One region of the Solibacillus sp. FSL W8-0372 genome, then DNA from elsewhere that is predicted to be linked to it. Evidence: riboswitches for the same ligand, from Rfam matches in the RefSeq annotation. Region 1 holds a riboswitch; the other holds the start of a gene.
The links. A riboswitch is a leader RNA that binds a small molecule or an ion and turns the genes downstream of it on or off. The one in region 1 is predicted to bind FMN.

Region 1 (3,427 bases):
TACCCAACTTACATAAAAATAATCACTATGGATTGATGAAGCTATGTAAGAAATGTATAAAAGAAAAAAGGGCTTTTCGAAAATTTGAATGAATCTTTTCCGAAAAGCCCTTTTATTTATGAAACTAAAACATCTTATTTAAATTCGCCATTTCTATAGCAGACATTGCACTGTCATATCCTTTATTCCCCGCTTTTGTCCCTGCGCGTTCAATTGCCTGCTCGATATTTTCAGTTGTGACAATTCCGAAAATAACCGGTACCCCAGTATCCAAACCCGCTTTGGCAATGCCTTTAGCTGCTTCATTGCATACGTAATCATAATGTGTTGTTGATCCGCGAATGACTGTACCTAACCCGATTACTGCATCATACTTATTGGCTTCTGCCATTTTCTTTGCGATAAAGGGTACTTCAAATGCCCCTGGTACCCAGGCAGTATCAATATTATCTTCATTTACACCGTGTCTTTTTAATCCATCAATTGCACCGCTTAATAATTTATCATTAATAAATTCATTGAACCGGCCGACAACGATTCCGATTTTTAAATCTGTACCTACTAATTGTGCTTCAAATGTTTTACCCATTTTATCTGCTCCTTCTTATACAACCATTGTGTTTATTTTTATATATTGAACTAAATCTTCTATCGTAATAAATTTCAGCTGATGTTTTAGTGCGAGTTTTTCAAGCTGTGGCATCCGCGCCATTGAACCATCTTCATTCATAATTTCGCAGATGACCGCCACTTCCATCGACCCGCATAATTTTGCAAGATCTACCCCTGCCTCTGTATGACCACAGCGCTCTATTACGCCTCCTTGTTTTGCAATGAGCGGAAAAACATGTCCAGGACGGTGGAAATCTTCCGGCTTCGCTGCTGGATCAAGTAATGCCAATATCGTTGCTGAACGTTCAAATGCACTGATTCCTGTCGTTGTGTGAATATGATCGATACTAATCGTAAAAGCCGTTTGATATGTATCTGTATTACTTTGGACCATTGGATGAAGACATAGTTTTTCAGCGATGGCTGGAGATATAGGTGTACATATTAACCCTCTCCCATGAAGGGCCATAAAGTTAATATTTTCCGGTGTTGCAAATTCCCCCAGCACGAGAAAGTCACCCTCGTTTTCTCGATTTTCATCATCGGCAACAATAATAATTTCACCATTTTTTAATGCTTGAATTGCTTCATCAATCGTATTCATCTTTTTCCACTCCTTTAAAACCCTGTACGTTGCAGAAAATCCTGTGTAATCGTACTTGCCGTTTGATTTTGTAAATGCTTTTTCACATATTTCCCGATCAAATCTGTTTCAATATTCACAACATCCCCGGCCTTTTTATAGCCCAACACAGTTTGTTCGTATGTATGAGGGATTAAGGAAATGGTAACGAGTGTATCTGTCATATTAAAAATCGTTAAGCTTATGCCATCGACTGTAATAGAACCTCTTTCGATACACTGTGCAATTAAATTACGGTCCATCGCTAAATCTACATAAACCGCGTTTGCAACTGGTCTTTTCCGCTGTATGATTGCGACACCATCAACATGGCCAGATACAATATGTCCGCCAAAACGGCCGTTCGCCAGCATTGCCCGTTCCAAATTGACATGCATGCCTACAGTCAATTGTTGCATACTTGTTGCTTTAACAGTTTCAGGCATCACATCCGCCAAAAATGAATTGGACGTAAATTGTTTCACCGTTAAACAAACTCCATTCACCGCAATGCTGTCCCCGAGCTTTACATCTTCTAAAATTTTACTTGCGCGAATGGCTAATTCCATCGTTTGTGTGGACTGACTAATCTGCTCCACAGTTCCTAACTCTTCAATAATTCCTGTAAACATCCTACTCACCTCTTTTTAAAAGTAAAAAAAGAACCCCGATTGAATTCGGAGTTCGATGAGAGGAAAATTTAGCAGCATCAAATAAGCCTTTTGACTACATTTTTCAAAAAACTGATGATATTGCTTCCTTCTCCCATCCAGACTATACTGTCGGCTTTGGACTCGCACCAAATCCTGCACACAAAAGTGGCTCACGGGCTTAGAGATTTACTCATCACCGTCGATTGGGAATTTCACCCGACCCCGAAGGAAATTCATATAAAATGATCAATAAAAAAATCCCGTCACGTAGGTGCGACGGGAAAAGTGTATAGCAAAAAAGCACATTTTAAATCAAATTTTCAAAAATGCGTTGCTATTCCTTCTCCTATCCAGACTATACTGTCGGCTTTGGACTTGCACCAAATCCTGCACGCAAAAAGCGGCTCACGGGCTTAGAGTTAAACTCATCACCGTCGATTGGGAATTTCACCCGACCCCGAAGGAAATTATTTTATTTGAAAATTATTGTAACATAGATTATTTAGAATACTAATAGTCATTTCGGACCTTCTTGCTTCCATAACTATCATTCCATTTACCTCTACTAACTTGCTATTCCGTTAATTAAAATGAAACTTTTAAGGTGAGCATCCGTATATAAAAATATCCAGAATTTTTTAAAAACTAGGAAAAGAAAAGGTGTCTATAATGAAAAACATTGTCAATATAGCATATTCGTATCATAACTCAAATAAAGGTATAACAAGGATATGGACTACTTTACCGATGGATCATCCTGACGTGATTTGTACTCATTCTCCTGAAGAAAAAGTAATTGATGACGGGAACAATGAACTCTTTTATTTTACTTTAAAAGAAAATGAACAGTTTCAAATGAATTATTCCATCGATACGTATAAACAAAACGAACAAAAAATACTTACGAATAAAGAAAAGGCATTTTATTTACGCAGCGGCACACTTGTTGTTGTGGATGAACAGATGAGGAATCTAGCACATGAAATAACGGCTGGCGCTGTATCGACAATGGAAAAAGCGAAGGCAATTTTCCATTATGTAGTCAATCATTTTAAATATATGTACCCGCCTAAGGGGAGAGGCATCAAGTCTTTTTTAGAGGCGAAGCAAGGTGATTGTGGCGAGTATGCTTTTATGTTTTCTTCCCTTTGCCGTTCTATTGGTATCCCGTGCCGATCCCTTGTAGGCAGTTGGGCAAACAGCAAGATGAATGCACATGTGTGGAACGAATTTTTTGACGAACAAACGGGCTGGATTCCGGTTGATTGCAGCATGGCCTATATTCAAAAGAAGAAAAAAACTCAATTTTTATTCAGTAATGTTCGAACATTAAAATGGACCGCATACTTCGGGCAATTAGAACAGCAGCGAGTTGTTTTTTCCAATGATGCAGAGCTGTATCTTTCCCCTAAATATAATGATCTGGATAAACAAACTATAGTCGATTCGAAATATCCTCCCATCGTGCCTTTTCAAATTGACGGTCAGCCTTTTTATTGGGGCTACGAGGCAGTAAAAGGATGTGTACCATACATGCAGC
Region 2 (3,427 bases), 800 kb from region 1:
TTTAAGACAGTTATTGGAAGCTCAAGATGGAAAGGAGGCGAATTCATTATGAAAAAGGAGCGTTGGGATGAGGAGAACCTGGAGCAACTTCTAAAACAGGCCCCAAAAGTAACCGATCATCGAACAAAGGATGAAATATTTAATCGTTTAAAGGATGAAGGAGCATTTAGTGAAGAGCCGCCTCAAATACAACAGCCTACGCAAAAAGGGATTCGCTGGGCGCCGCTTCTAGTATCTATCGCTTCCTTATTTATTATAGTTTTGATTGGTGCACAGTTTTTAGGAAATGATCAGTCTATCTCTATGGAAAATACATTTGATATGGCGACTACAGAATCGGAAGAAAGTGCCAAAATGAGTAGGGCTGGAGATGCAACTTCAAAAAGTGAATCCGCGACAATTTCTAATTTTTCAATGGATACACAAGGTCAACAAACTTTAATTTATGAAAGCCAGCTTGAAGGCGTGACCTTATTCAAAATTGGTCTTGCTGGGGACGATGCAGAAAGTGTTCCTGTGAGTATTTTAATTCCTAATGAAGTTGTTGTTGATAAGCTTGGCACGGATAAACCGACAGCATTGGAGCTTTATAAAACGTTTAGTCCATTGCTGGATGAGCAAATGCTTGGATTTAATGAGTATCATCCGTTAAAAGGCGAATTGCGTGAAGAAGGAAATAAACTTATTCACACATTACCCGAGGACCACGGATATGACACAAGTTCGGCTACATTATCGAATTATTTCGGTTCCCTTGTAGATACATTTGGCAATTCGTATGAAGAAGTACAAATTGAAGATGCTAATGGAAAAATCGCTTATTTTGATCATGTTGGTGAAATGGGACAGTCAATACCATTGAAAAGTGAACAAACACAATATAATTATTTTATGTATCAAATGAGGGATGGGGCAGTTTATTTAAGTCCTAACTTCCGAATGACCTTCCCAAACGTAACGGATGCGATAAATAATATGACAACCGAAGCCAATGATATATATCGTACAGTCATTTTACCTGGAGTTTCGTTAACAGTAGAAGATAAAGGGGATATTGTAACAGTAACATTCGACCAAGCGCTTGATTTGGAACAATATGATCCCGCTCAAGTGATGCGTATGATCGAAGGGTTATTATTAACGGCTTCAAGTTTTGATAAGCAAATTAAATTTGAACAAATTGTGCAAGAAAATTGGAGTGGCTTTGACTTTACGAAACCTTTAGAGAAGCCAGTTTCGGGAAATATATTGTTCTATAATTTTTAATCAATTCAAATAAATTTACTCGGAATTGTAAGCAATGGTCTTTACAATTCCGTTTTTATATATATAATAGAAATTGTAACAAGTATTTTGTTGCATAATTTCATATTGATTCATCTTCGGGGCAGGGTGTAATTCCCGACCGGCGGTAATTAAAGTTGTAACCTCTGACCATTTAATTGGAGGACGTTACAGAAAACTTTTCGAGCCCGCGAGCCACTTTTGTGTGCAGGATTTGGTGAAATTCCAAAGCCGACAGTATAGTCTGGATGGGAGAAGGTGAAGGTACGGTCGTCATTTTATGAAAATGTCGTGCTTTGTAGTACCGTTAATAATTTCCTTAATTATGAGCGAAATATCTTTCGTATACATAAATTTAAGGGAAGTTACTACAAAGGCATGAGTAGACTTTTATTTAAGTGTGCCTATTTCTCCCTTATGCTCTTTTTTGCATAAGGGTTTTTTCATGAATGATTTGATACGTCCTTTCTTCTTGCGAGATGGAATCAGCAAAGAGGAGAGATTTCTATGCAAAAGAGAACTTTGAAGTTACGGTCATTTGTAACTATCGCAATGCTAAGTGGGATTTCGTTCATTTTAATGTTATTGAACTTCCCATTACCTTGGTTTCCTGTATTTTTGCAGATTGATTTTAGTGATGTTCCTGCATTAATTGCGGCGATTACGATGGGACCTGTCGCGGGCATTCTTGTTGAATTAGTAAAGAATGTACTTGATTGGATTTATACAGGGGCGCCAGAAGGAATTCCGGTTGGTCATATGGCAAACTTTGCAACAGGCGTATTATTCATTTTACCAGCTTACTATATTTATAAAAAATTCCCTTCCGCAAAAGGGTTGATTTCAGGCTTAGTCGTTTCAACAGTTGTAATGTCGTTGGGGATGGCTATATTAAACTACGTAGCGTTCTTGCCGATGTATACTTATTTACTAGGGTTTGAATATGATATGTATGAAACGATAGTTTTAGGTATTTTACCATTTAATATTGTTAAAGGAATTATGATGCTAGTTGTCGTGACAATGATTTATCGTTCAATGCGTGTATGGATTGAACAACAGCGCAGACAATATTTAGCTTAACTTAATAAACAGTGAGGAGTTATGTCATGTACAATTAATTTTATGACATAACTCCTTTTTATTTGCTAGAAGATTGTTAGGATATGTATATAAAGTTATATGGGAATAATTATTGCTATTGAATTCAAAGTAATTCACTGTTATCATAATGTACATTGTTGTGAAAAATCGGGCTATTTCGTCAAAAGACCAACATGATATGACTTCTTTAGGAGAGATGACGATGGAGAAAAAAATACCATTTTCAACATACGCAGTTATTGGCACAATGCTGTTTGGTATGTTTTTTGGTGCAGGAAATTTAATCTTCCCGATTCAAATGGGACAATTAGCAGGTACGAATTATTGGCTTGCATTAATTGGTTTTTTAGTAACGGCAATAGGGCTGCCGTTTTTAGGTATTCTTGCAATTGGTTTATCTGGAAGCAATGGATTGCGTGATTTAGCAAGTAAAGTACACCCGGTATTTGGTTTGCTATTTGCGTTGGCATTGTATTTAACGATTGGACCGTTTTTTGCCATTCCTCGTACTGCTACGGTGCCTTTTGTAGTTGGTTTCGAACCTTTCATCGATCCATCACAAATTACATTATGGCTTGCAGTGTTTAGTTTTGTATTTTTTGCTATCGTATTTTACTTTTCATTAAATCCAGCGAAAATTATGGATATTATCGGCAAATATTTAACGCCGGCATTTTTAGTTTTTCTGTTTGTATTAATCGGAATTAGTTTATTTTCGCCGATGGGCAATTTTGTCGAGCCTGCTGGGGCGTATATAAATGAGGCGTTTATGACAGGGTTTAAAGAAGGTTACAATACGATGGATGCACTTGCTTCACTAGCATTCGGTATTGTTGTGATACATGCCATCAAGCGTACGGGTATTACTGATAAAAAGGAAATTGCAAAAGCGACTTGGAAATCAGGTGTTTTTGCAATGGCTCTTATGATGCTAATATACGGTCTCATTACTTATATGGGGGCATCGAGTGTAACAGCGATAGGAACTTATGAGAATGGCGGTCAAATTTTTGCGGCTGTAGCAGATTATTACTTTGGC

Region 2: it holds a riboswitch for FMN, as region 1 does, so the genes downstream of both, MKY13_RS05670 (ECF transporter S component) here and ribE (riboflavin synthase) in region 1, are expected to answer to the same signal.

Annotation. Positions count from the first base shown of each region.
Region 1 covers NZ_CP150204.1:1,974,970-1,978,396, forward strand. Annotated here, with positions in the region: gene ribE (6,7-dimethyl-8-ribityllumazine synthase) at 125-589, opposite strand; gene ribB (3,4-dihydroxy-2-butanone-4-phosphate synthase) at 605-1,216, opposite strand; gene ribE (riboflavin synthase) at 1,231-1,866, opposite strand; FMN riboswitch at 1,988-2,121, opposite strand; FMN riboswitch at 2,222-2,356, opposite strand; gene MKY13_RS09790 (transglutaminase-like domain-containing protein) at 2,557-3,427, shown strand, end outside.
Region 2 covers NZ_CP150204.1:1,174,848-1,178,274, forward strand. Annotated here, with positions in the region: gene sigX (RNA polymerase sigma factor SigX) at 1-52, shown strand, start outside; gene MKY13_RS05665 (hypothetical protein) at 49-1,266, shown strand; FMN riboswitch at 1,375-1,548, shown strand; gene MKY13_RS05670 (ECF transporter S component) at 1,792-2,367, shown strand; gene brnQ (branched-chain amino acid transport system II carrier protein) at 2,591-3,427, shown strand, end outside.